2 linked regions of the Symmachiella macrocystis genome follow. The main gene of each other region encodes a partner of the protein of the gene in region 2 in a complex. Links are inferred from orthologs where the notes say so. Each region holds a gene or a part of one and is shown on either strand. Other genes may lie near its edges.

Region 1 (15,795 bases), on a different replicon or contig from region 2:
TCGACGGATTTTATTTTTCCAGCCAGCGTATTTGCTGGATCGGGCTTTGTGGTCTTATCTTGAGCAAACGCCGACTCTGCAGCCAACAGTGCTAGTGCGACCAATCCGACCGCGATTGCGCTGTACCGCATCGCCTGCCCTAGGTTATGGGATCGCAGCATCATCTGTGCTCCTGATGTGATAATAAACAGGTCTGCTAGCCTGCTGAAGCGGGCATGGCGAACCTATGTGACTTCGGAGACCTCGTTCGTTAGGATACACGGGTTGAGTGCCGACGGCAATCATTTTCCATGTGGCGACATGAATCCCCCGGGAATCGCCGCGACGGATGGATTTTGAGATCACCCAAGATAAAAAAGACGCGACCCGATGACTACAGATGCTGACAACGGCGGACAGCCCGCTTCCCCTTGGACCGTACCTCAATTTTCAGCGGCAAAACAACAGGGCCGTAAGCTCACGGTGTTGACGGCGTACGACTTCACGTGGGCACAGCTCTTGGATGAAATTGGCATCGATGCCATTCTTGTCGGCGACACGCTGGGCATGGTGGTCCAAGGCCGGAATTCCACATTACGGGTCACGGTCGAGCAGATGATCTACCATGCGGAGATGGTTGTCCGCGCGGTCAAGCAGGCGTTGGTCATCGTGGACATGCCGTTCATGTCGTTTCATGTCAGCCCCGAACAAGCGTTGGAAAACGCCGGACGGTTGATCAAAGAAACAGGCGCAGCAGCAGTCAAGCTCGAGGGGGGGGTCAACCAGGCGGGCACCATCGCAAAATTGACGGGCGCTGATGTGCCGGTGATGGCTCACGTCGGGCTCAAACCACAATCCGTACTCTCAATTGGCGGCTACAAGGTGCAGCGTGACAAACAACCGTTGCTGAACGATGCCTTAGCAGCGCAAGATGCGGGAGCTTTTGCGATTGTTTTGGAGTGCGTTCCACGGGAAATTGCCGCTGAAATCACAGCCACGTTGACGATTCCCACAATCGGCATTGGCGCCGGCCCGGATTGCGATGGGCAGGTTTTGGTGACCAACGACATGCTGGGGTTAACCCCCGGATTCGCACCAAAATTTCTCAAAAAGTACGCGGACCTGCGAAGCATTGTCGACTCATCGGTGCGGAATTACATTCAGGAAACTCGTGACAATTCGTTTCCTGACGATACGCACAGCTTCCATGAGTAATACCGGTCAGCAGAGGGACGCGTCATTTCGAGCTGTCTCACAAAGTGTTAATTGAGCTGCAATTCCGCCTCTTGTGTTTGCAGGTACAGGATCTCTTCCCAGTAGTTCAGTTCGCCATCCGTGGAAGTCATGCCCAAGCGGACGTATTCGTCGGTGATCTCCACCACGGTTAAGGTCAAGTTTTTGCCAAACTGAATCGATTCGCTTTCAGCACGTGAGATGACTTGCATCAACCAGCCTCTTGAATCTGAATAAGAGTCGAAAGAAGAAATCAGAAAACACGCATCGAACGTCATGCGTTGGTGTCCCATTTTGTCGAACAGTCCTCGGAAGAGCAAGCTCCAAAACGTCGGATTATGGATGAAAAAAGTCTTTGTATTTTTAGGAATCGATACTTGACAAATTACGTTTGCGCGCACCCAAGTGATGAAACAACAGCCACGTGACGTGGTATCATATTACCAAAGCTGCGAAGTAGAGAACGGAATGAACCCGACCGGACAACTGTGAAATTTCAATCTCAAAACTAAGTCGCGGCGCTTGTGATTACGCAATGCTTTGACGCCTCAACCAGAACCGATACGCTATGAAAAAACTTGTCATCTTTCCGCCCGTCGACGATCTGCGTCTGCAACGAATTCAGGATGCGGCGCAAGACATGGTTGTTGTGAATGCAGCCGATCAAGCGACCGCCGACGAAGCAATCGTCGAGGCAACCGCGTTCTTCGGAAAGCTGACACCACAACTGTTGGCACGTGCAAAGCAGTTGGACTGGGTGCAGTCACCGACCGCTAGTTTGGAGCATTACCTCTTTCCAGAATTGGTCGCGCATCCTTGCCAGTTGACAAATATGCGGGGCTTGTTTTACGACGTCATCGCCGATCACGTGCTCGGCTACGTGCTGATGTTCGCGCGCAATTCCCATATTTATTTGCGGCAACAAATGCAATCTCGGTGGGCACCGGTCGGTGGAGAAGAAGCCCGGGCCGATTTTGTGAACGGGCCGGGGCAAGTCAATGCCATTGACCGCGGCGCACTGCATCTGGCTGATTGCACGCTGGGGATTGTCGGCGTGGGGAGCATCGGTGGTGAAATCGCTTGCCGGGCCCGCGCCTTTGGCATGCATGTGCTGGGCGTCGATCCGGTCCGCCGTGAGATCCCCGATGTCCTGCCGGAAATATGGCCGATCCGCCAACTTCCCGACCTGTTGGCCTCCAGTGATTTTGTGGTAATCGCCGCCCCGCACACGCCGGAGACAGAAAAACTTTTCTCGACCGAACAGCTTCAGCAAATGCGAGACTCGGCCTATCTGATTAATATTGGACGCGGTGCGATTGTCGACTTGGGGGCGCTGACCACCGCACTCGAGGCAGGACAGATTGCCGGCGCAGCACTGGACGTGTTTGAAGTCGAACCGCTCCCCGCCGACCATCCGCTGTGGGGCATGGAAAACGTACTCATCACGCCGCACGTCGCGGCCGCCTCGCCGCGCATCGCCGAACGACATACCGAAACATTGTTGGAGAATATTCGCCGTTACATCAACGGTGAAGAGTTCTTGACCCCGGCCGACAAAGAGAAGTGGTTTTGAGCGAGCGAGGTTGAATGACCGGCCTGTCAGCGGCGGCGACGCAGCACGATGAAGTAACCGTCAGTGCGATCAGGTAACAATTCCCAGGTTTGCGGATTGTCGCGAAATTCCTTGACCTCACTCGGCAGCTTGATGTTGCTGTAGCGATGCCGCGTATCAATCACGATGTAATCCGTGTCATCCGGGACGACGGGGCGGTAGTCGCTGTAGTCATACGACCGCGCGTAATGCGTGAAGCGTGGATGCACGAAATCGGTCGAGGCGACTTTTGATTCGGCGGGGATTTGCTCGATCACTTCCGCGAATTTCTCAGCCCGTTCACCCGGCACGTACCAGCGCTCCCAATAATAGGCGGATGCGGGGTCCCAAAATGCGATTCCCGTCGGCCCGACACTGAAAAACAATCCCGTACACAACGCGCAGGCGAATGCCCACCGCGGCCGAAATCGTGCAGTGGTCGTCAGCGATGCGGCCGCTGCCCAGAAAAGAATCGGTATCAACGGCGCATGGAAGTGGTGTTGCGTATCACGGGCAAGTTGATTCAGGCACAGCACACCAAACAACGGAGCCGCCACCGCCAACCGCGTGGGAGACAATAACGGCAATCCGCCGAGCGGCAACAACAAATACAGCGCGAACAGCAAATTGCCCGGCGTGAACAGATACCCGGCCACTCGCAGTGGATGGATAAAGACATTGCGCACCATTTCGCCGGGCGTTGCGCCCAGATCTTCGGGGAAATAACGCACGTAATGCACATCGCCGCCCCGAAAGTAGGGGATGGCGAATTTGATCACCAACATCAAATATAGCACTCCAAACAGTGCCATACATCCTCCCAGCCACCAGAGCCGTTTGCGCGGGAGAGGATGGTCCGCCTCCGCCTGCCGGTGTAGGGCGATCCATATCCCCAGCGGGGCGAGAATCATCGCGTAGTCTTCTTTGGCCGAAAGAGCAACGGCGAGTAACAACAGCATCGTCTTAACACGCCCGCGCTCCCATTGATCAAGCGCAAAAAGTATCGCCGGTACGCCGAAACAAATCGGGCGGAACGTTTTGAAGTCGATTTCGATATCCAAAAAATGCAGCGGAAAATAGAGCAGGTACGCGCCGGCGAGCAGGGCGGCACCACGGCGCGAACCGGAATGTCGCCGCCCGATGAAAAATACCGCCAACGCCCCGCTGGCCAAGGCAATGGTTTCGCACAACTCTAACGTCAGATGCGAACGCCAGATGAGATACACCGGCAACAACAACACATGCACGACTTGGATATGCTCGCCCAAAAACAGACGAAACTCCGGCGGCTGCCGCTCGGTGTTGTAATCCAGAAAGCTGCGAAAGCCTTTGCCGTGCGTGAGATTCCAAAGATGCTCTTCGTACATCGCTGAATCGCCGTGTGGCGTTTGCAGCCCGTAATACAGTTGCCGGTTCATGGCGAAGAAACAGCCGACGAACAGTGCGATTCCCAACCACAATGCCCAGGGAACGCGCTGCGGTGGAGTGGCGTCGATGGTTTGGGAATCTTGTCGCGGCAAAGCCAATGTGAAAAATGTGGCCCCCCAACCGGCGCAGCTGATTGCCAACCAGAAGGGCGTGCTGGCGGTGACGAATGGATTCCACGTGCCACCCAGGGAGATCAGCCACAGGATTTGCCAGACAAACGGCAGCAACAACCACGGCCAGCCTCGCCAGCCCCAATAGGCGAGCGAATCGACGTATTCTTCGCCGCGTTTGCGACTCAACCAGAACGCCCCAGCCAGCCACGTAACAACGCTCGCCGTGCCATTGATCAGCAGCAAACGGAAAAAGGGAACGACCGCTGTGAGTGCATTGGCGGCGGGATTGGCTTTGACTTCGCCGCCAAAAATGCTGACGACCTTTCGCCACAGGCCGGAACTGATCATATTGGAGGAAAGCGATTGATCCTCAAGCAGCATCTGCAAGCCGATGCAATAGGCCAACGTGCCGCCAATAACCATGCCGAGCGCCCAAGAGAGACGCGGTGGTAGTGCCTGTGGTCTGGCAGGAGGATCGGACATGGAGGGTTTCGATGGATCGAGAGGAATCTTGAATGGCGGCGACCGCCCCGTTATTGATGTTAGTGTAATCCTCCCCCGTTCATCCACTCCGCTTTCAGGGAATTCCTACGTAGGCAGAAAGGCCAACCATGCGACAGCCGTTTTTTCTATTGTTTTTCAGTGCACTCGCCATCGCCACAACGGGGGTTTGTAGATCGTTTGCCGAGTCTCCCCAGGGCGTTGACATGCCGCAGCGGGGGATTTGCGCACATCGCGGGGCGAGCAATACGCATCCGGAGAACACGTTGGCGGCGTTTCGCGAGGCGATTCGATTGGGGGCGCAAATGATCGAATTCGATGTGGCGCTCACCAAGGACGGACAGCTGGTGTTGCTGCACGACCCCACGCTCGATCGCACCACCGACGGCAGCGGCCCGGTGGGGGACTTTACGCTGGCGGAACTCAAGAAACTGGACGCGGGAAGTTGGAAGTCGGCTGAGTTTGCCGGAGAACGAATCCCGACGCTTGATGAAGCCTTGAAGATCATGCCGGAGAATATCTGGCTGAACGTGCACCTGAAAGGGAATGCGGAATTGGCCGAGAAGACGACGCGACGAATCATCGCTCACGAGCGGCAGCATCAGGCATTATTGGCCTGCAACAAAAAAGCCGCCCAAGCCGCCCGTCAGGTTGATGAGGAAATTTTAATCTGCAATATGGAGCGTCAAGGCAATAACCTGCAGTACGTCGATGAAACGATCGCCATGGGGGCGGGCTTTATTCAATTACTGCGAGGGAAAACCGTTTCTCCCGACCACACGCAAAAACTCACGATGCACCACGTGCGGATCAATTATTGTTGTGTTAACGATGCGGAGGTCGTGCAGCAGTTGTTTGAAAGTGGCGTCCAGTTTCCCTTGGTCGACGAACTGGCAGCAATGCTGAAGGTGGCCGACGAGGTCGGCATCCCGCGGTTGAAACCGGTCTATCGAACGAAGTCGAAGTGATTGTGAATGTCAATCGATCCAAAGGGGCGTGCCGTTGAAAATCACCGATGTGAAAACGATCCTCACTGCTCCGGCGGGGATTCGGCTGGTCGTGGTCAAAGTGCTGACCGACCAACCGGGGTTGTACGGACTGGGCTGCGCGACCTTTACTCAACGTGCGCGGGTCGTGCAGACGGCGGTCGATGAGTATTTGCGGCCGTTCTTGCTCGGTAAGAATCCGCTCGACATCGAAGACATCTGGCAGTCGGCGTTTGTCAGTTCCTATTGGCGGAATGGTCCGGTGCTGAACAATGCCCTCAGCGGTGTCGACATGGCGCTGTGGGATATCCTGGGGAAAGTCGCCGGAGTGCCCGTCTATCAACTGCTGGGGGGCAAATGCCGCTCTGCTGTCGATACGTATCGGCATGCCTCGGGCAGTGATTTCCAAGAGGTCGAGGACCAAGTCCGCGGATTTCTACAGGCGGGTTACCGCCATGTGCGGGCGCAGGTCGCGATTCCCGGCATGGGGACCTATGGCAGTGGAGAGACGACAGGTGCAGATGATGTTCCCGAAAATCGCCGCACCGAAATCTGGGAACCACGCCCCTACGTCCGGGCGATTCCGCGATTGTTTGAGCATCTGCGGAATCAACTGGGCGACGAAGTGGAATTGATTCACGACGTGCACGAACGCGTACCGCCGATATTGGCGATGGGACTGGCCAAAGATTTGGAGCAACATCGTTTGTTCTATTTGGAAGACCCGTTTAGTCCGGAGGATGCCGGTTATTTCTCGCAGTTGCGGCAACAAAGCAGCACCCCGCTTGCCATGGGAGAGTTATTCAACAATCCGCATGAATGGATACCGTTGGTGAGCGGGCGACTGATCGATTTTATGCGCGTGCACATTTCGCAAATCGGGGGACTGACCCCCGCCCGCAAAATGGCCGCCATGTGTGAGCTGTTTGGCGTGCGGACCGCTTGGCATGGGCCGGGGGATGTCTCGCCGGTCGGGCATGCGGCCAATATCCACCTGGATTTGGCTGTCCCGAATTTTGGCATTCAAGAAGCCCACGAATTCAACCAAGCCGAGCAAGATGTGTTCCCCGGCTGCCCGGAATTGCGTGATGGATATTACGATGTGAATGATGGTCCCGGACTGGGGATCGACATCGACGAAACATTAGCAGCGAAGTTTCCGATCACCGACGCCCCGCCGTTTGACATGTTCTGGGGCAATTATCGCCGCGCGGATGGCACCAGTGTCAAACCGTAACCTCACCGCCGTTCGTATCCTCCTGACGCCAAGTTCGATACAATCAAATAACACCGTATTCTTTTGTCGGTTGTCAACTTGATTCGAGGTGTCGTTAGTTATGTCAGGCTCAAAGGCAATTGGTTTCATTTTGGTCGTGGGCACATTTTGTTGTGCCGGATGGACTGGCTCTCCGCACGGCGATCTGGTGAGCACGGTTTCCGCAGATGATGCAGCCGACGCATGGGGCGACCTGAGCGGGCAATTCGTTTACGGTGGTGAACCGCCGGTGGCCGAAGCATTGGAACTCAACAAGGACGCCGAATTCTGCGGGCCGTTCGATCTGCATTCAGAGCAACTACGGGTCGATAAAGAGAGTCGCGGCATCGCCAACGTCGTGATCTGGCTAGAAATGCCGCGACGTAAGACGCCGCCGATTCATGAGTCGTATGCCGAATCGGCCAAGGCGGATGTCTTGTTGGCCAACAAGGATTGTCGATTCGTGCCACACGTAACAACGCTGCGAACCACGCAAATATTGTTGATTAAAAATGACGACAAGATCGCGCATAACACAGCTGCGTATTTGAAGCGGAATCTGCCGTTTAACGCTGTTTCTCCCCCCGAAACCGAAGACCGCCGCTCGGCGCGCCGTGTCGAGCGGGCGCCGGCGAAGGTCAGTTGTTCGATTCACGCTTGGATGACCGGTTGGCTACTCGTTCAAGATCATCCCTATATGGCTGTCACCGACAAGGAAGGCCGCTTTACGATCAAAAACCTCCCGGCCGGTGAATGGACGTTTCATGTGTGGCACGAAGTCCCGACCGACGTCACGGCAGCCTCCCAAGGCGACGCGCCACAGACCTGGAAAAAAGGCCTCGTGACCGTGACGGTCAAGCCGGGCGAGAACGATTTCGGCCAGTGGACGGTCGATCCGAAACTATTTCAATAGCCGTGCGCTTTGAAATCGGGGCCGCTTCGCTCTATTCTCATACGACCTACCCAGGCAGGTGCGTTGCGTTGCGCGCCTGACAAGAAATTTTTTAACCAATTCACGCAACAGGTGGTCCGCTGATGAAGATGTTTCCGCGTATGACGCTGGTGTTCTCCGCACTGGCTTTGACAGTTTCTATTTTGAGCACCACCGGCCGTGCGGCGGAAATTGATGAATCGCCGCTCGCCATCCGCGCGACACAGGCATTCATCGATTTGGAGTTTCGGCGTCCGATCGTAATGACCTACGCCGGCGACGGCAGTGATCGCGTTTTTGTTGCCGAACAAGAAGGGGTGATTCGCGTCTTCAAAAACGATCAGGACGCCACCGAGTCGAGCCCGTTTCTCGACATCGAGTCCAAGGTGGTCTACAAGGACAACCAAAACGAAGAAGGCCTGTTAGGTTTTGCGTTTCATCCCAAATACAAAGAGAACGGCCATCTATTCGTGTATTACACAACGACCGATGCTCCGCACACCTCGGTCGTCTCCCGGTTCACCGTCTCCGCCGACAATCCTCAGCAGGTGGATCCCAAGACGGAAGTCGAAATCCTCCGCATTCCACAACCGTTTTGGAATCACAATGGCGGCACAATCGCCTTTGGGCCGGACGGTTATTTGTACATTGCCCTTGGGGATGGCGGAGCCGGTAATGATCCGATGGGGAACGGACAAAACCTAAAGACATGGTTGGGATCGATCTTGCGGATTGATGTCGACCACAAGTCCAACGGAAAGAACTACTCGATTCCCAAGGACAACCCGTTCGTGAAGACCCCCGGTGCGCGTCCCGAGATTTATGCCTACGGCGTTCGTAACATTTGGCGGTTGTCTTTTGACCGTAAAACCGGCCTGTGCTGGGCGGCGGATGTGGGGCAGGACATTTGGGAAGAAATTGACATCATCGTCAAAGGGGGCAACTACGGTTGGAACCTTCGTGAAGGGAAGCACAAATTCGGCCCCAACGGAGTCGGGCCGCGCAAGGATTTGATCGAACCGATTTGGGAATACCATCACGACATCGGCAAGTCGATCACCGGCGGACAGGTTTATCGTGGCAAGAAGTTTCCAGAATTGGTCGGCTCGTATTTGTATGCCGACTACGTGAGCGGCCGCATTTGGGCCTTGAAGTACGACGCCGACAAAAAAGTCGTGACTGCTAACCGCAGCATCAGTTGGCCGGAAGGGGTCGACCCACTGCCGGTGATGTCATTCGGCGAAGACGAACAAGGGGAGGCATATATGCTCACCCCGTCGGGTCACATTTTCGGGTTTGAGAAAGCCGAATAGGACGCGTATAAAAAATCCCCCACTCCTCGGATAAACGAGGGGTGGGGGAATACGTCTGTCACGTGTAAACCCGATTGTGCAAACCCAACGGTGCAGCGAGTCAGTTCAGCAAGGCTGCGGCTGCGGCATCTTGTTGCTGCTGCTGTTGCTTTCGTTGCATTTGTTTTTGCTTCTCCGCTTCTTGTCTTTGCTTTTCTTCGTCCGACGGTCGCGGGTTGAGCAGTTTGGAAAGGTTCTCATGGATCGCCGCAGAATCCATTCCCGGCTTGAGTTTGACGACCTGCATATTCGATTCCAGCGGTGCCGCCGATGTCTCAAGTTCGTTGATCATGAGTCCCACGTTGTGCAAAATGGCCTCCGTGGCTGAGACGATCAACGTATTCGTCTTGGGGTCGACCCCGATCGACAAGTCCCCCTTGAAACGGCCTTGGCTCAATTCATCCTTGTCATCGTCGCCATAATAGTCGGCGTAGCGAATGTTAGTTTGTTTTTTCGGCTGATTTTCAAGCGCCTTGTCATTAGCGCTGAGCAGGTCGCGATAAACGTCTTTGATCGCCTCGGAAACGTCCTTAGCGCTGTTGTGTTTGAGCTTAAAGATTTGTACGTGTCGCACATTACGCGAGTTGGGCGGCAAGGCCTTGTCGTACATTTCAATTAATTCCTCAACAGTTTTCCATTGGCTGGAATCCCCGCCGCGGACCATGATCGAATTCGTGTCGGTATCGACGATGAATTTCAACTTCTTGCGCTTGGATAAACTTCGCGTTTCGTCTTTCTTATCGTTGGAACCGTAGTCGTAATACCAGTAGGGTCGACGTGGTTTGTCGTCTTCGTCCTCTTCTTTGAAGAAGTCCTCTAGATTAAAGCTGACCCAATAGGCGGACGCATATTTGAGGAAGAAGACTTTGTAAGTCTTTGGTGGCGGAGCGATGTCGACCATCAAATCTTCTAACACATCCAGTGCGGCGGGGTCGTCGCAACTGATGACGAGACGGCCATCGTGTGTGCGGCGGATCGAGATGGGAGGCGCTTCGGCTTTGCGGGTGCCCGCAGGACGTTTGGCTTGTTGATTGTCGCTCGCATCAGCTGCGGCGGCCTCGACCGGTTCTTTTGCCGCCGTCTTTTCTTCATAGAAATTCGCCAACTGCAGACGTGGTTGAATCGGCAGGGCAGCGGTCTTGGGTTTGGCCGCTGCATCCTTTTTTTCCTTAGTCGGTTCGTCTGTTTCCGGAGTTTCAATCGGTTCGGGGAGAATCAATTCGTTGGGGGCAATGTTCGGCCAAATCTTCCGCAGGCGTTCTAAGACCTTTTCGGAATCTTCGGGGGAAACCGCTTCCATCAACCGCATTTTGCTGCGGTTTTGGCCGGGAGCCCGGATTTCACCCAACTTGACCAACAACCCTTCGACTGAGTCCAATTCAATGTCGTTGGCCCACAGCAACAGGCGGTTGTTGTCCATGTCGGCATCGACACGGAATTTGTCTTCCTTTTCCTCTTTTTGATTGGACGATCCGTAGCCGCCATACCACGAATACCGCGAGCGACTGTTGTCCTTTTTCTCTTCTTCGCCGCCCATCATGAATTTGATCGAGCCGGCGACTTCGACCGCGTCTAGTCGTCGCAATTTGATCACATCAAACCGCCGGCCGCTGCCGTCGAGCTTGGCGATCAGTTTGCGGATCATCAAATGGTCGGTCATAGAGGCCTTGGCGATGATGGCTTTATTCTTTTTATCGACTTCTAATTGCGTGCCGATATCCAAGCCCCCCAGGTCTTCCAACATATTTACTAACGTTTCGGGGTCGGTCGCCGCTAAACGATAAGTCTGCATGCGGTCGATGTTGTTAAACAGCGAGTCGGCCGGATCGGCAGCCACATCGAGTGATTTGATGGCTTGCGTAATGATGGCCATTTTGTTGGGTGGTGCCGTCGCCATGATGCTGTTGCTGCGGGAATTGACAATCAGTCGCACCTCTTCGGGGGCCTTAGCACCGGCAGCCCCACCCTTTTTTTGCTGTTGTTGCTGCATGCGTTGCATCATTTGTTGCATTTGCTGCTGCATCTGCGGATTCGCGGCGCCGGAGACTTCGGCCGTGCGTTTGATCCCCAGCAGATCTTGCAATTGCACCAACGTTTCTGAGGCGCGGGTATGTTTGAGAAAGAACTCCTGCATCACTCGGTCTTGTCCGATGTCGGATTTCTCCATCAATAGATATGATTGGATCTGCCGCAAATTGGCGACCGTATCCATCGCTTCCAGACGATTGAGCGACTCCACCGCGTTCAGACGGCCATGCTCGGGGCTAATCAACGGTTTGAGTTGTTCTGCCAATTCTTTGGCAATCAACGTATCGAGCACGAACGACGTGCGGACGTATTCGTGGGGCATCAATTTGGCAAGTTCCTCGGGCGTGACCTCCGGTACAACGGCCGGGTTGAGTTCTTTGATTTTCTTCAGGCTGACCACCGAGAGCATTTCTTCATGCAAGATCATGGTGTAACCCCGCGCCAGCAGGTGGCGATTGATCACGTCGCGGGCTTCGTCGACCTCGTAACTGCGGGTTGTGACAAAATTCAAATAGTCGCCCGGCAATTCCTGCCAGTCCAAGTTGAGATGCGCGACGTCGGCCAACTCCTTGAGCACCACCGGCCAGGGAGCGCCGCGGAAGTTGAAGCGGACTTCACCGTCGCCCAGTCTCTGTAGTTTGAGATCTTCCGGCTTCGGCTCCTCATCCGGTTTGGCGGGCCGCTTTACGGCTGAGGTTCCCGGTTCCTCTTTTTTCTCGTCCGGTTTTTTGTCTTTGTTCTTGTCGTCACCCGGCTTGGATTTATCACCCGGTTTTGCTTGTCCCGGTTGAGGTTGGCCAGGCTGCCCCGGTTGCGAGGGCGTGGACCGTCGACCCCGTACTCCAGAGGGGACGACAACAGCATCTTGGGCATGACAGAGTTCGGGCAATCCGCTGAGCAACAACCCGCAAACGGCTGACAGAAATATGCGATGCATGGAGCGCATGTGAGACTACCTTTTCGTATTAGAGAACGCATTCCGAACGGTATTTTTTACCCGTATCACGCAAGTGTGAGTACTCACGGAAGAGTCGATCGACACGGGCCCTGCCTGTGAAATCACGGCGAGCAAGAAATCTCGATTTCCCATTTTATCACGCAATGACTTGGCTACAACTGCGAAATGCTCAATCGCGGACTGTTTAGGAAGATACGATTGGGAGCGGAATTTGTCTATTTTTGAGTAAAACAGGCGTAAAGCGACAGGTTTGAGGTGGTGTGCGGGATGTCCACTTCAAACTGGCGGACTAGGCTTTGAGCTTCTGCCCCAGTGACTGATCGCGGGTAATCGCTCCCCCTTTTCTGGCCACTGGCCTCTATCCACTGGCCACTCTGCACAGCCGACTACCCTGGTAAATTCCCTAGATCACGTTGCACGGATTGCAATGATTTGAGTAGAATTCACATCAATACAGCGTGATGCGTTGTGAGCCCCGCAAAGACGCGGGACGATTGCCCCCATTTTGGTTGGGAGAGACCGACGATGCTGCAAGTCGATATGGGAAACACAGGAAAGTACTGTGACGGCATGAGTCGTCGCAGCTTTGTGCAGTTGGGCGTCGCCGGCATGGCCACCGCAGGATTGGCGGACGTGTTGCGTGCCAAGGAAACTGCAGCGGAGGGTAAACAGCATCGCTCAGTTATCTTGCTGTGGCTCGACGGCGGACCGGGGCACTTGGATCTATACGATCTCAAACCGGAAGCACCGGCTGAGATTCGCGGTATGTGGAATCCCATTCCTACGAACGTACAGGGATTTGAAATCAGCGAACTGTTTCCCCAACAAGCAAAAATCGCCGACAAGTTTTCGATCGTCCGCTCGCTACATCACGGCACGGGCGATCACTTCGCCGGCGGCCATCGTATGTTGACTTCCAAAGCGATGGGTGTCAGCGGTGGGAACAATACGGGTAAATTCCCCTCTCTCGGTTCAGTGATTACGCGCGAGTTAGGTGCAAAAAGTCCGGGCATGCCCAGCTACATCAGCGTGCCGGTAGCCAGTAGCATCGGCTTGCGTCCAGGCTACTTCGGCGGAAACTGGTTGGGCGTGCAACACGATCCGTTTCAGACGGGTGGGGATCCGAACAAAGATAAATTCGAAGTCAAAAACCTGAATCTGGCGAAAGGGTTGTCTCTGTCGCGGTTGGAGGATCGCCGCGGGTTGTTGACACAACTCGACACGATTCCCCGCAACGTCGAAAAGACCGCTACCTTCGATGCGATGGATCGGTTCGATAAAAACGCATTTGAATTCGTCTCTGGAAAACGCGCGCGGGAAGCCTTTGACCTTAGCCGTGAAGATCCACGGATTCGCGATCTCTATGGACGGCATACTTGGGGCCAAAGCACGTTGTTGGCGCGACGGTTGGTCGAAGCCGGCGCGCGGTTTGTCACTTGCCATTTCGGCGGCTGGGACCATCACTGGAATCTCGAATCAGGCATGCAATCCTATTTACCGCGCGTCGACGCTGCCGTGTATGGTTTGTTCAAAGACTTGGACCAGCGCGGTCTGTTGGAAAGCACCATGGTTGTGCTCTGCGGTGAATTCAGCCGCACGCCACGGATCAACGATGGCGGCAATGGCGGTCCTCCGTTGAGTAAGGGGACGCCCGGTCGCGATCACTGGGGTGCATCGATGTTCTGCCTGATGGGAGGCGGCGGCATTCGTGGCGGGCAGATTATCGGTTCGACCGACAGCAAGGGATATCGACCGCTCACCCGCGCAGTTCGTCCGGAACATATCCACGCCACAATCTATCGTGCCATGGGACTCAACCCGGCGTTGCATCTCTTAGACCATCGCGGTCGCCCAACCCCGGTCCTGGAAGATCCCACCCCGATTTCGGAATTGCTCTAACGCCCGGCGCAAGTTCCACAATTTCAACCTTCTTTATGCGCGTCGGCGACGTTGCGAGCAACGTCGATGAGCATCGATTGTGCGATTGGTCCTTGGGCAGCGAACTTGAAAACGCGGGTGCTTTCTCCCGTAATGTCGATTTCGATCCGTAGCACATCGTCAGGCAAGACACCGGCAACGCGGTCCGCCCATTCGATCAAGCAGACGCCTCCGGCCTCAAAATATTCCTCGACGCCCAAATCCAGAAACTCGTCAACGCTGCCCAACCGATACGTATCGAAATGATATACCGGCAGCCGACCGGCGTATTCTTGGATCAATACGAATGTCGGGCTCGTGACCAACTTTTCGTCGACTTCAAGCGCCGTGGCAACGGCACGAGTCAGACGCGTCTTTCCCGCACCGAGGTTGCCTACCAAACCAATCACCGCCCCCGCTTGAGCAGCGTGCCCTACGGCGGCGCCTAATGCAGCGGTCTCTACTTCTGAATGCGACGTATACGTCCAAGTTGTCGGGAGGGACGATTCGGAGCCGGGCACAGTGGGGCTTTCTCGATCAGCGGTAGTTACGGAGAACGGAACTGTCGGCAATTATAACAGATGCTTCCAGCCTGACACCGGTAAGGGGATCACCTTTCCGGCTGCGGTGCGTAACTGCATTTCGTTACCATCAACGACCGTGCCAATTCTCGACAAGGGAATTTCTAGCGGCGAGTTGGCCAATAACCGCGCAGCGTCATCGCCTGAGACGGTAAACAACAACTCAAAGTCTTCACCGTCGGAGAGGGCGTGATCCCAAGCAGAACGACCGTCTTCCTCGGCGGCGGTTTGGGCGGCTGGGCTGATGGGGATTTCCGACTCCTCTAAAATAACTCCCACGCCGCTTTCTTCGACAATGTGCTGCAAATCCGCCGCCAAGCCGTCGCTAACATCGAGCATGGCATGCAGATCGACGGCCTCATGCAATTTCGAGGCTTCGTTGATGCGAGGCGTGAAGTCGAGGTGTTTTCCCGCCAGACTGCCGCCCAAACCTCCGGTGACAAATATCGCGTCACCTGGGCGAGCGCCGCTGCGTGTTACGGCGCCGCGGTCAGTTGTTTCACCCAAGGCGGTGATGCTGATCACCAGCGGACCTTGCCAGCTATTGGTGTCACCGCCAGCGATGGCGACGTCGAACTGGTCGGCCAACTCCTCGATGCCGGCGTACAGTTCCTCGGCCAATTTCGCGGGGACGCCACGGGGTAGGGCGAGGCTGATCACGGCTGCCAAAGGGCGTCCGGCCATTGCGGCAATATCGCTGAGATTGACCGCCAATGCCTTATGACCGATTTGTCGAGGCGTCGCCGGGGGCATCGTAAAATGCACCCCTTCCATCAGCATGTCGACGGTGACCAGGCAGTTCGCCGGATTGGGAAAGGCCAACGCTGCGGTGTCATCGCCGATTCCCAGAGGAATGCGGTCGTGGGCGCGGGTCTGTTGGCGAATCCATGCGATCAGTTCAAATTCATGCCGGCCGGTGTTCACCCGAGTGGACCTTAGCTG
Region 2 (15,947 bases):
CGGTTGCAGTTCCGGATTCACCCCCGCCACCATCACCGGCACGATATAACACAGCGTCAATGGCCCGGTGAGAAGCGCCGCCCACAGCAGTCCCTTGCTCGCTTCTTCGACGTTCCGCCCGGCAAAACTCCGCTGCAGCATATATTGCGACGTGAACCAATACGGCAAACCGAGCACGAGCAGCATCAACATCGTCAGGTAATCATCCGGCTGTCCGGCAGGTCGCCACATCAGCCATTTTTCAGGGGCGATCTTCGCCGGATCAAACAGCACCTCGATCCCGCCCCCCGCCTTAAGCCCCAAGGGCAATAAGATCACCGCTCCCAGGATGATCAAAAATGCCTGCAACAAATCAGTGTAGACAACCGCCAACAACCCACTGAATAGGCAATACATGATCACCACGACAGCGACACCAATGAGCACCATTTCGAAATGTTCGCCACCGCCGAATGCACCCGTCAGTACCGTGGCGCAGGTCAGCATCGTCACGCCGCTGAACAAGGCATAAAACAACATCCACATGCACGAGATGGCCATCGCAATTCCAGAGCCATAACGCCGCTGGAGCAATTCCGAGAGCGTGGTGATTCCCAACCGACGAAATCGCGGCAAGAACGTGACCGCACTGATCGCCGCCAGCATATTGCCGGTCCAAGCCATCAACAGCAGCGCTGCTCCTCCGGAATAAGCCCGCCCCGCCGGCCCGACGAGATAAACAGCGGCCACATTAGTCGCCATCACCGACCCACAAATCGCCCAACGATTCAGCGACCGCCCAGCAATGAAATAATCGTCCTCGCTGCGCACATACCGCGTCAGCCACATACCGACCCCAAGCATCGCGAAGAGGTAGGCGACGACAATGGCGAGATTGACGGCAGCGGCTGCAGGCATGCGGTATTCCTGACGGGCATTGAGTCGAACTGACGATTACCCGAACAGCGTACGTCAATCGGCGTTGGATAGAAAGCAAGACCTGCCTGAAACAGCGGGCCTGGAAGACTCGGCGACTCGTGCCAGCCGGATTTAGTACGGAACCCACAGAGAGTCCATCGATCCCCGTCAAACCATGAAGCCATAATAATAAACCGCTAGGCCCGTAACCGAAGTCATCGTGATATCGATCGTCGAGAACCACGCCAGCGGCTTGTGCAGGCCGCTGTGCTCCGAGGGGACCGGCGGGGAGGGGAAACGCTTCCAGGCCAGGATCAGCGTGGTGGCCCATAAGGGAACGGTGGTGATGGCAAAAAACAGATGCACGTACATCACCTTCCAAAAGATTTCGTGCTGCGCTGTTGTGAGGGGAGTGGCGCGTTTCTTGAGGATCTCCTCGATGCCTCCTTGCAGCCGCATATCGATTTCAAAGGCGGCGACTGCTGCGAGTAGCGTCACACCCAACAGTATCTGCATATTGCGATGCAGCAGATAGTTGCGTTTGATTTTGACCAGATAAATGCTGAATAGCAGTAGCGGCACGATCAAGACCAGCGCGCAAACGACAAAATCCAACATCAAGGAAGTCGGGTAACCGAGAAATCCATCCGCCATGGGCCACCATTGCCATTAGTAAGGTGAAAAATCCGTTTCGCGCTACAAGACGATAGCACAAGCCCCCTGGATGGCCAAGACTGCGCGATCTGGTCATTTGAGGGACGTGCGGAGTTGGAGCGCCTGTTCGACCTCCATCCAAATGCCGGGGGAAATATCGTGCGGCGCCCCTTTGGCGACTTCGGTCAATGCCTCCTCCAGGGGAATTTTTCGCACGCGCGCCATTGCCGCAGCCGCAATCATGGGAGACCGGCTCATTCCCGCACTGCATCGAATGAGCAGGCGGGTGCGATCGGTGAGGCATGTCGCTGCCAAGTCGATGGCCATATTGATGAGCTTCGGCGAATTGCCTTCACCATCAATCAGCGGCAAGCGGCAATAAATGATGTCGCGCGGATAAACAATCACCGGTTCCTCAATCGCCAAATCGATGACCGCAGTCACCCCCTCGCTCAATACGCTACTGATATCATTTGCGGCGCGGGTGTTGGCGATCCACAGCCAGCCTGGAATGACCTCTCTCATGACACTCTCCTTAACACATTCTTTACAGTTGCTCAGATTGCCCGCTGGGTCCGCTTGCATTACCGCCGAGTGACTGCGACAGTAGTGCGACTTTGTCTTGCCGCGCGGGCGATTCACTGATTTCCTTCCCCGTTCAATGACTGTTGAAGTTGCCACATGGATGATACGAAATTGAACCGTTGGCAGTACATCACAATGGCCACACTGTTCACGGGGTATGCAGGATATTATATCTGCCGGTCAAATTTTTCGGTGGCGACCCCGTTAATTTTGACTGAATTCAAGGACGCGGGCATCGACAAGGCGGCAATTGGCGGTGTGGCCTCTACCGGTGTTCTGTTCTATGCCTTGGGAAAAATTACCAACGGCCTGTTGGCCGACTTTGTTGGCGGACGTTTGTTGTTCATCGGTGGGATGGTCGCTTCGGTGTTATGCACCGTCGCCTTTGGACTGTCGACCGGGTTGGCTGCCTTCACTGTGATTTGGGCGATCAATCGTTATGTGCAGTCCGGTGGCTGGGTCTCATTGGTGAAAGTCTCCTCGCGGTGGTTTCCAGTGCGGCGGTACGCCACGATCATGGGTGTGCTCTCCATGAGTTATTTGTTAGGGGACGCCTTTGCGCGGGGCTATTTGGGCCTATTTCTAGAAGCGGGCTTTGGTTGGCGAGGGCTGTTTATTATTGCAGCGGTGACGGTCGGGGTGATCGCGGTTATCTCGTTATTCACGCTCAAGGGCAGCCCGCAAGAAGTCGGATTGCAAGAACCCAATGCCAACGCAGCCAACGTCTACGGGGACACCGGCAATGTCCCGGTGCCTCCCAGCTTTGTAAAATTGATCGGGCCTCTGCTGACCAGTCCGGTCTTTTGGATCTGCGCAACACTCAATTTTGGGCTGACGTTGATTCGCGAGACGTTCAATTTCTGGTCGCCGACCTTTCTCACCGAAGTCACTGGTGCAACAAATAGCCAAGCAGCGATCGGCAGTATGGTGTTTCCACTTGTGGGGGCCGTGGCAGCGTTCAGTGCAGGGACGCTGTCGGATCGTATGGGTGGACGCCATGGGCGTGTGATCTTCCCCTCCATCGTTTTATTGGCGGTGGCGCTGTGCGTGTTGGCGTTTACGAATATGCAGAACAAGTACTACGTGGCACTAGTGCTATTGTCATTGGTTTCGTTTTTCTTGATCGCACCCTATTCGTTCTTGTCAGGGGTCATCGCCATGGACCTCGGGGGTAAGCAAGGAAGTTCGACGACGGCTGGGCTGCTCGATAGCGCCGGTTATCTAGGCGCGATCGTTTCGGGCTGGGGTATCGGGAAAATTGCCGATGAATACGGCTGGTCAGCCGCCTTCGGCTTTTTGGCCGGAGTTTGTGGCATTACCGCCATCGTCGCCGCTGTCTATTGGATTCACCAAGAACGGACACACGGCATTCGAGGAGTATTGGCCTCGGTTGTTGAAGTCGACGAGAAAGCGGACCCGCCGGCAGCGTCAGAGTAGTAGTCGGCTCTACGATCCGATTCCCTCGTTCGGCCGCGCGGAGCATCAAACTCGTCGCCGTGGTCCGGTTGTGCCAATTGTAGGAATCATCTGGCCTGCTGCGTCGGATTGCAAAACGCCGGTAAAATCTCACGTTTGTCCGCCAAGTACGGATGGCCCGTTCTAGCGGGGCGGCGGTGGTTGGGAACGCTGGTTTTCGTCTCAAGAGCGGAGTTTTGCGATAACCGACAGCCTTTTTGCACCGATGTTAATTACGAAGGATCGTATTGCCAGCGTGCCGAAGTGTACGCGCTGTTGGGATAGCGTGCACTCCGGGACATCGAATTTGGGCCGTCCGACTCGATGAATTTCCACTTTTTCACACTTTTCCGACAATGACAGTAAATCTCTTCCTGGGTGTTGCGTTGTTACTACTGACGCGATGACCAGCAGAGCGGTGAGCGTAAATCTCAGTGGGTTTGCGACTCGACAGCGGGACCAGAAGCTTGTAACAATCGGGAATTATGATAAACTGGGAAGTTTCTGCGGTTTTTTTCTTGGGCAAGACGGGTTGCCCGTTATAGAATAGGTAATCTCCTTTCGGGTGAGTCGTTCATCGTGGGTGAATCGATTCGATGTTCCCGAGAGTGGGATTCGGCGTTTGGAATGTGAGTGGAGTTTTCCACTGGCAGTATCAGCGTCGCCCGTCATTTGATGAAATCAATTTACAGGAATCACGCCTCGCGGCAGTTCCAGGTATCAGTGTCAGAGTTCTCGGAGTCGCAAAATGATCTCCACGTTGAGAAGTAGCGTTCGGTTCGCGCCGGCATTCGCATTGGTCTGCGTTTGCAGTTATTCCCTTTCGCAAGCAACAGCAGCAGACAATCTGCGGGCCGACCACCAGGCCAGTATGACGGCCTACACGGCTCCGGATGGCGAATCGTATTTCGCTCTCGGATTGCAGGTCGATGCTCAGCAGACGCCGGCTCAGCCGCGCGACCACGTCATTCTGTTTGATACCTCGGCGAGTCAAAACGGCGCCTATCGCGATCGCGGATTGGCGGTTCTGTCCGCCATGCTGCAAGCGATGTCGGCTGACGATCGCGTCTGCCTGTTTGCGGTGGATGTGAAAGCCAAACGCTACACCAAAGAATTCATTCCTGCTACGGGAGCGAAGATGGACAGCGCTGTGAATCGCTTGTCCATGCGGACTCCGCTGGGGGCCACCGACATGAGATTGGCCGTGCGGACCGCGATGGAAGCCGTCAGCGGCGACCGTCCCGCCTCGATCACTTATATCGGTGACGGACTCAGTATTGCCGACTTGATCGGCACCGAAGTCATGCGAAGCATGCTTGGTGACATGCGTGAACAACGTATCGCCATGCATAGCTTCGCGATCGGACCGCAGACCGACCTGCGTTTGTTGGGTGTCATCGCCCAGCACACAGGCGGTGTCGTGGTGATTGAAGATGCCACAAAAGTCGATTCGAATCTCTACCCACAACAGGTCGGCGAATCACTGGTCGCCGCCGCGAATGCTCCGGTTTACTATCCCACGAACTACAGCATGACTCCAGTCGGTGCTCGCGTCTATCCGTCCGTTTTACCGCCGTTGCGTAGCGATCGCGAAACGATTTTGATCGGCAAAGGAGACATCGCTCAAACACCGGAAATCATGGTCACGATCGGCGATCAACAAATGCGTTGGACCGTCGGCAACATCGAGCAGCAACCGGGCAATACGTTTCTGGCAGCGTTGTGGTCGCAGGCAAATCGTGATGATGGCCTGTCGGTCCCGTTGGCAGGCACCAACTTGCTCAATGTCAGCCGCGAAGCTCATGAAAACCACATCGCCAATTTGGTCGACCTCGGTGAGCATGCTGTCGCGACCGGACAAATGAAACAAGCAGATCTCTTCGCTGGTGAAATCAAACGTTTAGACCCCGCGAATGTGAAAGCGCAAATCATCTTTTCCACAGTAACGAATGCTCAAAAAGGGCATCGCGTGTTGAAGGTGGCACAACAAAACGACGCGGCTCCAGCAATTCCAGTCGATGACGGGAAGAAACAAGGTGAAGTCGACCTGCTGGCCCAACAAGAGAAATTGCGTGAGGTCCGCACAGAGCGGCTCAAAAGCCAGGTCAATGCTGACTTGGAACATGCCAACGATGCCCGAAGGACTGATCCAGGTGCGGCGATTTCGTTGCTCAAAGGCACATTGCGATCGGTCAGCGGTGCCACCGATGTGGACATCAATGCACGCGAATCATTGCGGGCTCGGTTACGGACAGCTATTCAACAGCTTTCCACGTTGAAAGACCAGCGGGAATTGGCGCAGCGTCAAGACTTACAGCGTCAATCGCAAATCGAAGCACAACGGCGGCTGCTGGATCAGCTTGCTGAAGACGAAGACACGATGAAGCAGTTGATCGACCAAGTTAGCGTGTTGATCTACGAAGGGTATCGCGGCGACCGCGACGCTTTTGAAAAGGCCGAAGCTGTCGCACGGGCTGCCTGGGAATTGCAACCATACACCGGCGTGACCGCGCAAGCTGTGTTCGTTGCCGAAGCTGCCGGACAACTCGACAAGGCACTGCGATTGCAGTACTTGCGATACGACCGCTTCTTAGAGACGCTGTATCAGGTGGAGCTGTCGCACGTTCCGTTCCCGGATGAACCGCCGATCGTTTATCCGCCGGCGGAAGTTTGGGAAGCTTTGACCATTAACCGTAAAAAATGGGCTTCGGTCGACTTGAAGAAATTCAGCCCGATCGAAGATCGTATCTACGAAGCCTTGGATGAGAATACTGAAGTCGACTTCCAAGACCAACCGTTGACGGATGTGGTCCTGTACTTGAAGGACTTGCACAATATTCAGATCGTGGTCGATGACGTAGCCCTCAACGATGAAGGTATTTCTCCCGATTCGCCCATCAACCTGACTCTCGCCGGGATCTCACTTCGCAACGCGTTGAAGTTGATGCTGGAACCGTTGCAGTTGACCTATGTCGTCCAAGACGAAGTCATGAAGATCACCACAAAACGGGTCGCTGAGGAAATCCTCCAGATCCGCGTCTATCCTGTTGGCGACTTGGTGATTCCGATTCAAACCCCGCAAGGCGGTGGTGGCGGCTTCGGCGGTGGCGGTGGTGGATTCGGCGGCGGTGGCGGTGGATTCGGCGGCGGTGGCGGCGGCTTCGGCGGCGGTGGAGGCGGATTCGGTGGTGGACAATTCAACGTCCCCGCGGAAGACGTACCTGCCGAATTTGACAACAAAGCTGTTGATGCCCAGAAAAAAAAACCGTAAAGGGCCGTCAGAAAGGCAAAGACGCCGTTAAGGGCTCCAAAGCCTCTACGGAGAGTTTCGCCAAACAACCTAGCTTGTCAAAAAAGAAGCGGAGTCGGGATCCCAATCCCGGCTCCGCTTCGGCATTAACCGACCCAACTTCGGCTCCACATCCCGCAGATTTTAAGCCAATTCCCTTTCCCGCGATTCCCGTGCAGGGCAATGCGATTGAGGTTTGGGACAAGTTTTTTGCCACGCATACACCGCAACCCATCGAGTTTCACGCACCCTTCAAAGCGATTTTCGAGTTGAAGGACCATGCCGGCGCAGTCGCTTTTTTAGAGGCCGCCATTCGGCACGGACAGGGCCGCACGTGGATGTATGAAGTGCTTCCCTTGGAGATGCAATTGGCGGAACGTTCGACCGACGACATCGAACGCGCCATGCTATCACGGTCCGATTTTCGCACCGTCGACCAATCCAGCATGATGCTTTCGGCCGCGTATCTTGTGCGGTTTCAACAACTGCCCCGCGCGTTGCACCTCTACCGGCAAGCCTCGTCACTGAATCCCGCTCGCCCTGAACCGTACGCGCTCGGGTTGCGATTGGCCAAAAAACTTAATGATGCGGACGCCGTGCAATGGGCCGCGTTGGGTATTTTGTCGCACGTTTGGACCACCGATCACCAGCCGCTGCATCGCCAAGCAGAAAACGCGCTGCTCGATTTGGAACAACAGCTCAATCGAGCGGGTAAAACCGCCGAGGCGAAAGCCGTTGCTGAAAAAATGGCCGCTGCTAAAACGCACGATCTGGAGATCATTCTCCGTTGGCAGGGGGAAGCGGACTTGGATCTCATTATCGAGGAACCCAATGGCACGCTCTGTTCGTTGCAACACCCCCAGTCTCCGGCAGGCGGTGTCCTCCTGCACGACGGCATGGGACCGCGCCAAAAGGAGACCTACGAACAGATTATTTATCCACAGGCGCTCACCGGAACCTATCGCATCAAAATCCAACATGTTTGGGGCCGGGTGGTTGCCAAACGCGCTTTGCTCACAGTGACGCAATATAAGGGGACCGACGCGGAAACAACCAAGACACAGGTGATTGCTCTGACCGATGAGGAGACGGTGGTGCGCGTGCAACTCAAGCAGGGACGTCGTACACAACCGGTCACCGTGTCTGCGGTGCCTCACATGGCGCATCCACCGGTTCCGGTCCGCAATCGCAGCCGCATAGTGCAATCGTCGGCGCAAAGTCGGCAAGCCCGCGACGACTTTCTAAGGACGCGCCGCTTAACACAACCCGGCGCCCCGCGCCGCGCGGGCGTCGGCTATCAGCCGGTGATTTCGGTCATTCCCGAAGGCTCCTCGCTGTCAGCCTCCGCCGTCATTTCCGCAGACCGCCGCTATGTCCGCATGCGACTGACGCCCACATTTTCGCAAGTCACTGACGTGTTCACGTTTAGTTTCCTCAACAGCGGCGGCGGGAATTGAGGAAACAGTATCGCAAGGCCGACAAAAAAACGGTCCGGCTACTTCTTACGAACGAGACCGGGTTGTACACCTACATCTAAGGCCACCGTTTCGCCGCGGGCAAGCAATTCCCAGGCAATCGCCGCCATCGCCGCATTGTCGGTACACAAATCCATGGGCGGAATAATCAATTCCGCGCCGCATTGTGAGGCGACGTCAGTCAGTTTTTCCCGCAGTCGGCCGTTGGCTGCGACGCCGCCTCCTACGCAGAGCGTACGATAGCCGAGCCGCTGCAAGGCTTGTCCACATTTTGCCGCCAGCACATCGACGACCGCCTCTTGAAAGCTTGCAGCGACATCAGCGATTTGTTGCCGGGATAGCGAGGAGGGATCAACGGTTTTTGCCTGTTGCCCCGCAACGCGATACAACACAGCTGTCTTCAACCCGCTGAAACTGAATTCCAGTCGATCTTGTTTGATGAACGAACGCGGAAAATCGTGCGCCGCCGGATTGCCGTCGCGTGCGGCACGCTCGATCGAGGGGCCACCGGGATAGTCCAGCCCCAGCATCGCCGCCACCTTGTCAAAGGCTTCGCCGGCGGCGTCGTCGATGGTGGAGCCTAACAATTCCATTTCCAACGCCGCTTGGCAGTCATACAAATTCGTATGCCCCCCGCTGACGACCAGTCCAACCGCGGGAAACACATCACGGCCGGCGGCCAGACGGCAGGCAAAAATGTGCGCCTGGAGATGATCGACGGCCACCAACGGAATATCCAAGACCGCAGCCAATGTTTTTGCCGCAGTCAATCCAATCAGCAGCGAGCCGACCAGGCCGGGGTGTGTCACCGCAGCGATCGCTGAGAGGTCCTTTAGCGTGGCGTTGGCTTGCCGCAAGGACTCGTCGATCACTGGCAGAATGTTTTCGACATGCGCCCGCGAAGCGATTTCCGGAACTACCCCGCCGAAGCGTTGGTGCAGATCCGTTTGGGAGGCAACGACATTGGCCAGAATGTTCAAGTCGCTATCGATGACCGAAGCAGCCGTCTCGTCGCACGAAGACTCGATGGCCAAAATCAATCGCCGCCCAGCGGCACGAGATTCCTCGGATGGCAAATTATCGGTCACTGCACTTAAGTACCCGCGCTAAAAAAACGACCGGGAGAACCTGATGGGGCCTCCGCGGTCGAGTGTTGCTGGAGAAACATGCTGGGAAAGTCGCTGGCGAAGATTCTCCCGGCTATTTCGGTTTGGACTCCGGTTCCGGCTTCGACTCCTCTTTCGTCTCGGGCACTTTCGCATCTTCCTTTTTGGCGACTTCGTCGTTGTCACCATTTTCTTTAGCAGGCGTCGTCGGTTTCGGTGGTTCGACACCGTCGATCTTGGCTGCTAAGTAGGCGACCGCCGCTTCGAGTTGCCGGTCAGCGAATGTTTCTTTCGATTCTTCGCCTTTGTCTTCATCATCGCTTGGTTTGAATAGTTCTCGCTCAGCGAGATGGCTATGCAAATTCCCGATTTCCCGGTCTCCCAGGCGGATTTTATAGTCCTCATCCGGCATCACGCCCCATTCATCTTCTTCCTTGGCGCCGGGGAAACGATGGATATTTTTGCCGCTGGGACGATGGTAACTGGCCGTTGTCAGTTTCAACGCACTATCGTCATAGTCGAGATTGATGACGTTTTGTACGCTCCCTTTGCCCCACGTTCGCTCGCCGATGATCAGCGCTCGTTTGTGGTCTTGGAGACAGGCGGAAACAATTTCGCTCGCCGAAGCGCTATAGCGATTCACCAAGATCACCATGGGGAAGTCGCTGTATGTCCCTTGCTTTTTCGCCGAAAAGACCTGCTCCTGCGTATTGCGGCCTTTGGTGCTGACGATTTTTCCCTCTTCGACGAACATGTCGGAGATTTCCGTGGCCACCGAAAGTAACCCGCCGGGATTGAAACGCAGATCCAAGATCAATCCTTTGATTCCCTCCTCAGACAAGGTTTCCATCGTCTCTTTGAGCTCTTCGTAGGAATTGCGGCTGAAGGTCGTCAGATGTAGATAAGCGATCTTGTGTTCTTCATCGACAAAATAGCTCCAGCTACCATCTTCTTTGTAGCTCATACCCCGCACGGTGGCGACGCGGATGATGTCGCGGACGATGGTGACTTCCACCGGTTCGGTTTCGCCGCGATGCAGAACTTTGATTTTGACCGGTTCACCCGGCTGGCCGCGGAGGAGTTTGACGGCGTCCTCGATGTCAAAGTTTTCGGTCGATTCGGTTTCGATGTCTGTGATGATGTCACCCGGTCTGACACCAGCTTTTTGCGCCGGGGCACCGGGAAGCGGGGCAGCAACCGTTAGACGATGCGTCGTGGGGTCGAGTGTGACTTGAATACCGATTCCGCCGAATTGCTGTTCGACCGAATCGCTAAACGCCCGCAGGTTTTCCGGGCTGATATAATTCGAATACGGGTCGAGCTTGCGGAGCATGCCCTGAATGGCCGCTTCCATCAACTCGCGACGGTCGACCTCTTTGACATAATTTCGATCGATCTGTTCAAAACTGTCGACAAACAATTTGAACATCTCATAGTCTTTGTCCTTGATCTCTTTGGCAGTTTCCGCTTCTTTCGCGGGTTCGTCTGCAGAGACCGGGCCGACAAGTGCCATGGTGCTCAAAACCAAAACCCAAGCGACAATTAATGACTGACAACGCATTCACCGGACCTCCGAATCGGATGGCAAGAGCACTCCCCACGCCCAATGGCTTGGTTAGTTGTTATCATCGAAAATGGACGCGACACAATTGTGCAAGCGGCACACCTCGACATCACTACGATTGTAGGCAATCGCGGAAGATCAGGCAAGATTTGACGGTCTATGTTCTAAAACACGTCAATCGGCGGCTTGGGACACTCGTGAATTATCGACTCGCAGCAGCTGTCGGTCGCTGTGTGACCGGCTGAGAAACCGATCGGGATGCACCGGTCGCCTGCAAGGATGTTTTGCACGAGAATTCGGCGGGGAAGAGCTATCAAGCGGGGTGCTCTAGTCCGTTTCCCCAATCCTTGGTAACACCGGCGCGTTCGATTTGCTGTAGCGCGGCTTGGAAGATTCCCTCAGCGTCCAGCCCCAAATCGGCCAACAATTCGCCACGGTCACCATGCTCGACAAATTGATCGGAAATTCCCAAGCGGTGAATGTGGTCGGTGCGGTGTCCCTCGGCATTGGCTGCTTCCAGCACCGCCGAGCCAAATCCGCCAGCAAGCACGCCTTCTTCGACGGTCAGCACAAAGCCCGTCTCGTCGATGGCGCGAAAGATTGTCGCAGTATCGAGGGGTTTCGCAAATCTTGCATTCACCACGCCAATTTCGAGTCCTTCTTTACGCAGTCGCGCCGCCGCTTGAATAGAAGCAGCTAAGGTTGCTCCGAAGGCGACAATCGTGCCGTCCTCTCCCCATTCCAGAATCTCGGAGTGACCGAGTTCGACCGGGACAAAGGGGCGATCCACAAGGTCTGCACCGGTTTTTGGATAGCGAATTGAAACGGGACCGTTGTAATCCAAAGCAAAGTCGAGCATGGCGGAGACATCCTTCTCGTCTCCGGGCGCCATCACGACCATGTTGGGGAATAGTCGCATATACCCCACATCAAACACCCCGTGGTGAGTGGGGCCATCGGGTCCGCAGAGTCCGGCGCGGTCAAGACAAAACGTGACCGGCAGGTTTTGCAGGGCGACTTCCTGAAAAATCTGATCGAAACTGCGTTGCAGAAAGGTGCTGTAGATATCAACGACCGGCCGCGCTCCGGCTTTGGCCATACCGGCGGCGAAGGCCACCGCATGTCCTTCGCAAATGCCGGTGTCAAAAAATCGGTCGGGAAATTCAGAGCGGACCTTGCCCAGTTTGTTTCCTTCGCACATCGCCGCCGTCAACACCGAGACACGTTTGTCGCGACGCATAACGGCGTGAATGGCTTCGCTGGCCACATTGGTATAGGCGCGGCTGCTGCTCTTTTTGACCGAGACCACACTATCGTCGCCGTTGCGTTCAAAAGGAGGCGGCGTGTGAAACATCACGGGGTCTTCGGCAGCCGGTTTGAAGCCGTGCCCTTTCTCCGTGAAAACATGCAGCAGTACGGGACCATTGAGGTTTTTGACCATCTCGAGGTATTCCCGCAAGGTGGCCAAATCGTGCCCGTCGATTGGACCGATATACCGGAAACCCATTTCCTCAAACAGCATGCCACCATGCAGCGACGCTTTCAGGGCGTCCCTGGTTTGCACGAGTGCTTTTTCTACCGAACCGCCAACTAACGGAATCTGATTCAGGATCCAGGAAACATCTTTTTTGAATTCGCCATACAGCGGCGTGGTACGCGCTTTGTCCAGTGTTTTGCCCAATCCTCCCACGCGGGGGCAGATGCCCATTTCGTTGTCGTTGAGGATAACCAGCATGTCTTTTTTGAGTTCGGCGGCATTGTTCATCGCCTCGAACACAATCCCCGAGGGGAGCGCCCCATCGCCGATAACCGCGACCGCTTTGCGCTCGTCATGCCCCAGCAAGTCATCGCCGGTTTTCAGACCCAATACGGTGGAAACGCTGCTGCCGGCATGCCCGGTCATAAACAGGTCGTAGGGGCTTTCATTGGGATTGGGAAATCCCATCAATCCTCCCTTGCGACGCATGGTGGGGAATTCGTGATAGCGGCCGGTGATTAATTTGTGTGGATACACTTGGTGGCCGGTATCCCAGATCAGCCGGTCTTGTGAAAAGTCGTAGACTAGATGCAGGGCGATGCACAGTTCCACGACACCCAAATTGCTGGCAAAGTGAGCGGTCCGATCAGAAACGACCGTACACAATGCTTCCCGAATCTCAGCCGCCAATTGTGTCAATTGGTCGTCGCTGAATTTAGCCAAATCCTTCGGCGAATCAATCGTAGAAAGCAATTCATTCATCAAGTGTATCGTCCGTCTGGGGTTTCCAGTTTATCAGTGAAAAATCCGATACGAGCATCGAGCCCGATTTATCGTTCTTCGCATCCGACCCATTTAGGTAAAGGCATCGCTTTAGTGGTCTCTTTCTAAAACAAAACGGGCCAATGCATCCAATCGCTGACCACGATTACCAAACATTTCCACATTGCGGCATGCCTGATTGATGAGGCTGCGGGCCCGGTTTTGGCTTTCCTCGATACCCAAGAGCGCCGGGTAGGTTAATTTTCCTTGTGCAACATCTTTGCCCGTACTTTTGCCTAAGGTCTTTGCGTCTCCGGCAATGTCCAACAGGTCGTCGGTGATCTGAAACGCCAAGCCGAGGCATTGTCCGTAGCTGGTCAGAGCTTGGAATGCGTTATCGTCCGCCTGAGCAATGCGACCGCCCAACGTGAGCGCACTGGTGAGCAAGCGGCCAGTCTTGCGGCGGTGGATTTGTTCCAATTGTTCCAATGTCGGTGTTTCAAAAGTCTCTGCTTCCAGGTCGGCAATTTGGCCTCCCACCATACCCGCACGTCCGGCAGCGGAGGCCAAATCGGCACAACATGCGGCTGCGATTCGCGGGGGTTTAACGTCACGCGCCAGCACTTCAAACGCTAATGTCAACAATGCGTCGCCAGCCAAAATCGCGGTGGCTTCTCCATGCACCACGTGATTGGTCGGGCGACCGCGCCGTAGGTCGTCATCGTCCATTGCGGGCAAGTCATCGTGAATCAGCGAGTAGGTGTGCACCATTTCGATTGCGCAGGCTGCCGGCATGGCCGCAGCCGTATCGCCTCCACACGCTTCGCAGGCTAACAATACTAAAATCGGACGTAGTCGTTTTCCCCCAGCCATGAGACTGTAGCACATAGCCTGCGCCAATTGCTCAGGACAGTCGGGCGCACTCTCAACGTACTGCTCCAGGGCAGTTTCGACGTCGGTTCGAAGTGCGTTCCAAGACTCGTGGAGTAAAACTGCCGATTTGGCCATAGGGGCGTTCACGTTCCCGTGTAGGACACAAGGAATCCTTTCCGGACTCCACCGATGGTCGTTTTCATTCTTAAATCGTGCCGCAATCATGGCTGAGATAACCATCTGTGATTGTACAGTTTAGGGTGTCCGACGCAAACTGAGTCGACGGGAAACTTCGGGTAACAAGTTAGAACGAAGTCCGATTACGGGATCCGCACAAACTTAACACCCGGATTTCGCACGGGGAATTAACTGGACTTTGCATTACAAAGTAAGCGTCCGAGGAATTCTACGCAAGAGGGATCTGCAGAATACTGGGGATTTAGGTCACTAAATGACGTTTCTCATACCAACAGTCAGGCCATTACTGCCCTGTCAGGCTTGGGCTTCGGTTGCCACCGCCAAAGCCACTTTGCAGGCATCCAAGAATGCAGCAACGTCTAAAGTTTCGTTGACTGTGTGCGGATTCATCTGTCCACAGCCGAAGGTGACGGTCGGCAATCCCCGCGCGGTCAGCCAATTGGCGTCCAATCCTCCATTGGCAATCCGGGGCTGACCTTGCAGTCCGACCGATTCCAGAGCCGTATAGGCGGCTTGGACCACGGGAGTGTCTTCCTCGAGTCGGAAGGATTCGTATTTGAGGTCAGCCTGGAATTCGATGCGGCCGGTTTTGCCGGAATCGTTTTTGGTGGAACGGCAAGCACGCCGAAATGCCTGTTCGATCTCTTTGACAATCCGGGAGCGAAATTTAGGATTGTGACTCCGGGCTTCGGCGCGAATTGATAATGTGGGCATCACCACATTCGTAGCGGCGCCTCCCTCTATCACGCCGATATTGCTTGTCCCGGCCTGCTTGCCTTTTTGCACCAAGCCCAACCACCCGCCGGCCTCGAGATCAGCGATTGCTTTGGCGGCAATGACCGCCGCACTGACCCCTTGTTCGGGATGGACGCCGGCATGGCTGGCGATCCCCTCGATCTGGATTTCGATCAGAAAATCACCGGTCGCCCCAATACAGACCATCTCCGCCGCGTAGCCGTCCCAGTTGAAGCAGAGTTTGGGGTTCCCCAATTTGGATAGGCTCGCGTTGCGGGCGCCCCATAAACCGATTTCTTCTTGAACAGGCCACAGGAGCGTCAACGGAGGGTGCGGTAATTTTTGCTTGATCAATTCGATGGCTGTGTTCAACACTACCGTAGCGCCGGCGCGGTCATCGGCCCCCAGAGCCGTATTCGCATCGCGGGAGGTCACGAAGTTCCCTTTACGCACCGGCCGCGCGCCGACGCAGAGCGGAACCGTGTCTATATGCGCCATAAGCAGCCGTCGCGGACCACGGATGGTTCCCGGGAGTTTGACGATCAAGTTTCCGCGCTCTCCACCGATCGGGCTTTTTTTGTGCGTGGTGTCAGCAGTAATCGCACGCGCGGGGACTCCGGCTGCCCGCAGTTGATCGATGATGAAATCGGCGGCAAGCGATTCTTCACCGCTCTTTCCGGGAATAGCCATCAATTGCATCACAAGATCGATGGCATTTTTCTTGTCAATTTTAAATGAAGGAGATGACATAGCTGGAGCATCCATTGCAGGTTAAGTAACGATTGGGTGGAGTCATAAAAAAAACGGCGGGGCGAGTCCCACCGTTTTTCACGTGAATCAACGGGTCACGGCCCGCTTGTGTCCACAACTGAGGTTG

Evidence for each region.
Region 1: the proteins of tsaD (region 2) and tsaE are in contact, whole or in part, in a crystal structure (PDB 6N9A), measured with the Thermotoga maritima proteins. The link is inferred for Symmachiella macrocystis from one-to-one orthologs. Residues at the interface, in WP_004082750.1 of Thermotoga maritima: Cys10, Asp11, Arg49, His50, Leu82, Gly84, Gly135, Gly136, Glu154, Thr155, Leu156, Asp157, Asp158, Ser159, Glu162, Asp165, Lys166, Arg169, Leu170, Tyr175, Lys213, Thr214, Leu217, Tyr218, Gln221, Arg222, Asn324; in WP_004082108.1 of Thermotoga maritima: Leu37, Gly38, Lys46, Lys57, Val59, Lys60, Ser61, Thr63, Phe64, Thr65, Leu66, Met67, Val69, Pro71, Tyr82, Arg83, Leu84, Asp86, Asp88, Phe89, Asp93, Ile128, Asp130, Glu131, Arg134.

What each region holds. Positions count from the first base shown.
Region 1 is NZ_SJPP01000001.1:3,570,342-3,586,136, reverse strand. What follows is about bases 13,036-15,795. They hold tsaE (tRNA (adenosine(37)-N6)-threonylcarbamoyltransferase complex ATPase subunit type 1 TsaE), read right to left. Parts: upstream 14,794-15,795; coding sequence 14,278-14,793; downstream 13,036-14,277. Other genes in these bases: thiL (thiamine-phosphate kinase), read right to left, coding at 14,845-15,777; CA54_RS13845 (DUF1501 domain-containing protein), read left to right, coding at 13,036-14,254. Also shown: CA54_RS13895 (hypothetical protein), read right to left, coding at 1-164; panB (3-methyl-2-oxobutanoate hydroxymethyltransferase), read left to right, coding at 370-1,194; CA54_RS13885 (carbon storage regulator), read right to left, coding at 1,242-1,424; CA54_RS13880 (D-2-hydroxyacid dehydrogenase), read left to right, coding at 1,781-2,785; CA54_RS13875 (DUF2079 domain-containing protein), read right to left, coding at 2,812-4,827; CA54_RS13870 (glycerophosphodiester phosphodiesterase), read left to right, coding at 4,956-5,813; CA54_RS13865 (enolase C-terminal domain-like protein), read left to right, coding at 5,842-7,068; CA54_RS13860 (hypothetical protein), read left to right, coding at 7,169-7,999; CA54_RS13855 (PQQ-dependent sugar dehydrogenase), read left to right, coding at 8,122-9,330; CA54_RS13850 (secretin N-terminal domain-containing protein), read right to left, coding at 9,431-12,343; more of CA54_RS13845, read left to right, coding at 12,881-13,035. UniProt on the Escherichia coli protein: Required for the formation of a threonylcarbamoyl group on adenosine at position 37 (t(6)A37) in tRNAs that read codons beginning with adenine.
Region 2 is NZ_SJPP01000003.1:756,261-772,207, reverse strand. Bases 7,410-10,321 are described here. They hold tsaD (tRNA (adenosine(37)-N6)-threonylcarbamoyltransferase complex transferase subunit TsaD), read right to left. Parts: upstream 9,444-10,321; coding sequence 8,376-9,443; downstream 7,410-8,375. Other genes in these bases: CA54_RS26420 (S41 family peptidase), read right to left, coding at 9,556-10,321; CA54_RS26430 (tetratricopeptide repeat protein), read left to right, coding at 7,410-8,337. In the rest of the region: CA54_RS26455 (sodium:solute symporter family protein), read right to left, coding at 1-897; CA54_RS26450 (DUF420 domain-containing protein), read right to left, coding at 1,066-1,551; CA54_RS26445 (dual specificity protein phosphatase family protein), read right to left, coding at 1,645-2,076; CA54_RS26440 (MFS transporter), read left to right, coding at 2,233-3,573; CA54_RS26435 (hypothetical protein), read left to right, coding at 4,340-6,862; more of CA54_RS26430, read left to right, coding at 6,937-7,409; more of CA54_RS26420, read right to left, coding at 10,322-11,022; dxs (1-deoxy-D-xylulose-5-phosphate synthase), read right to left, coding at 11,339-13,264; CA54_RS26410 (polyprenyl synthetase family protein), read right to left, coding at 13,376-14,272; CA54_RS26405 (M20/M25/M40 family metallo-hydrolase), read right to left, coding at 14,630-15,820.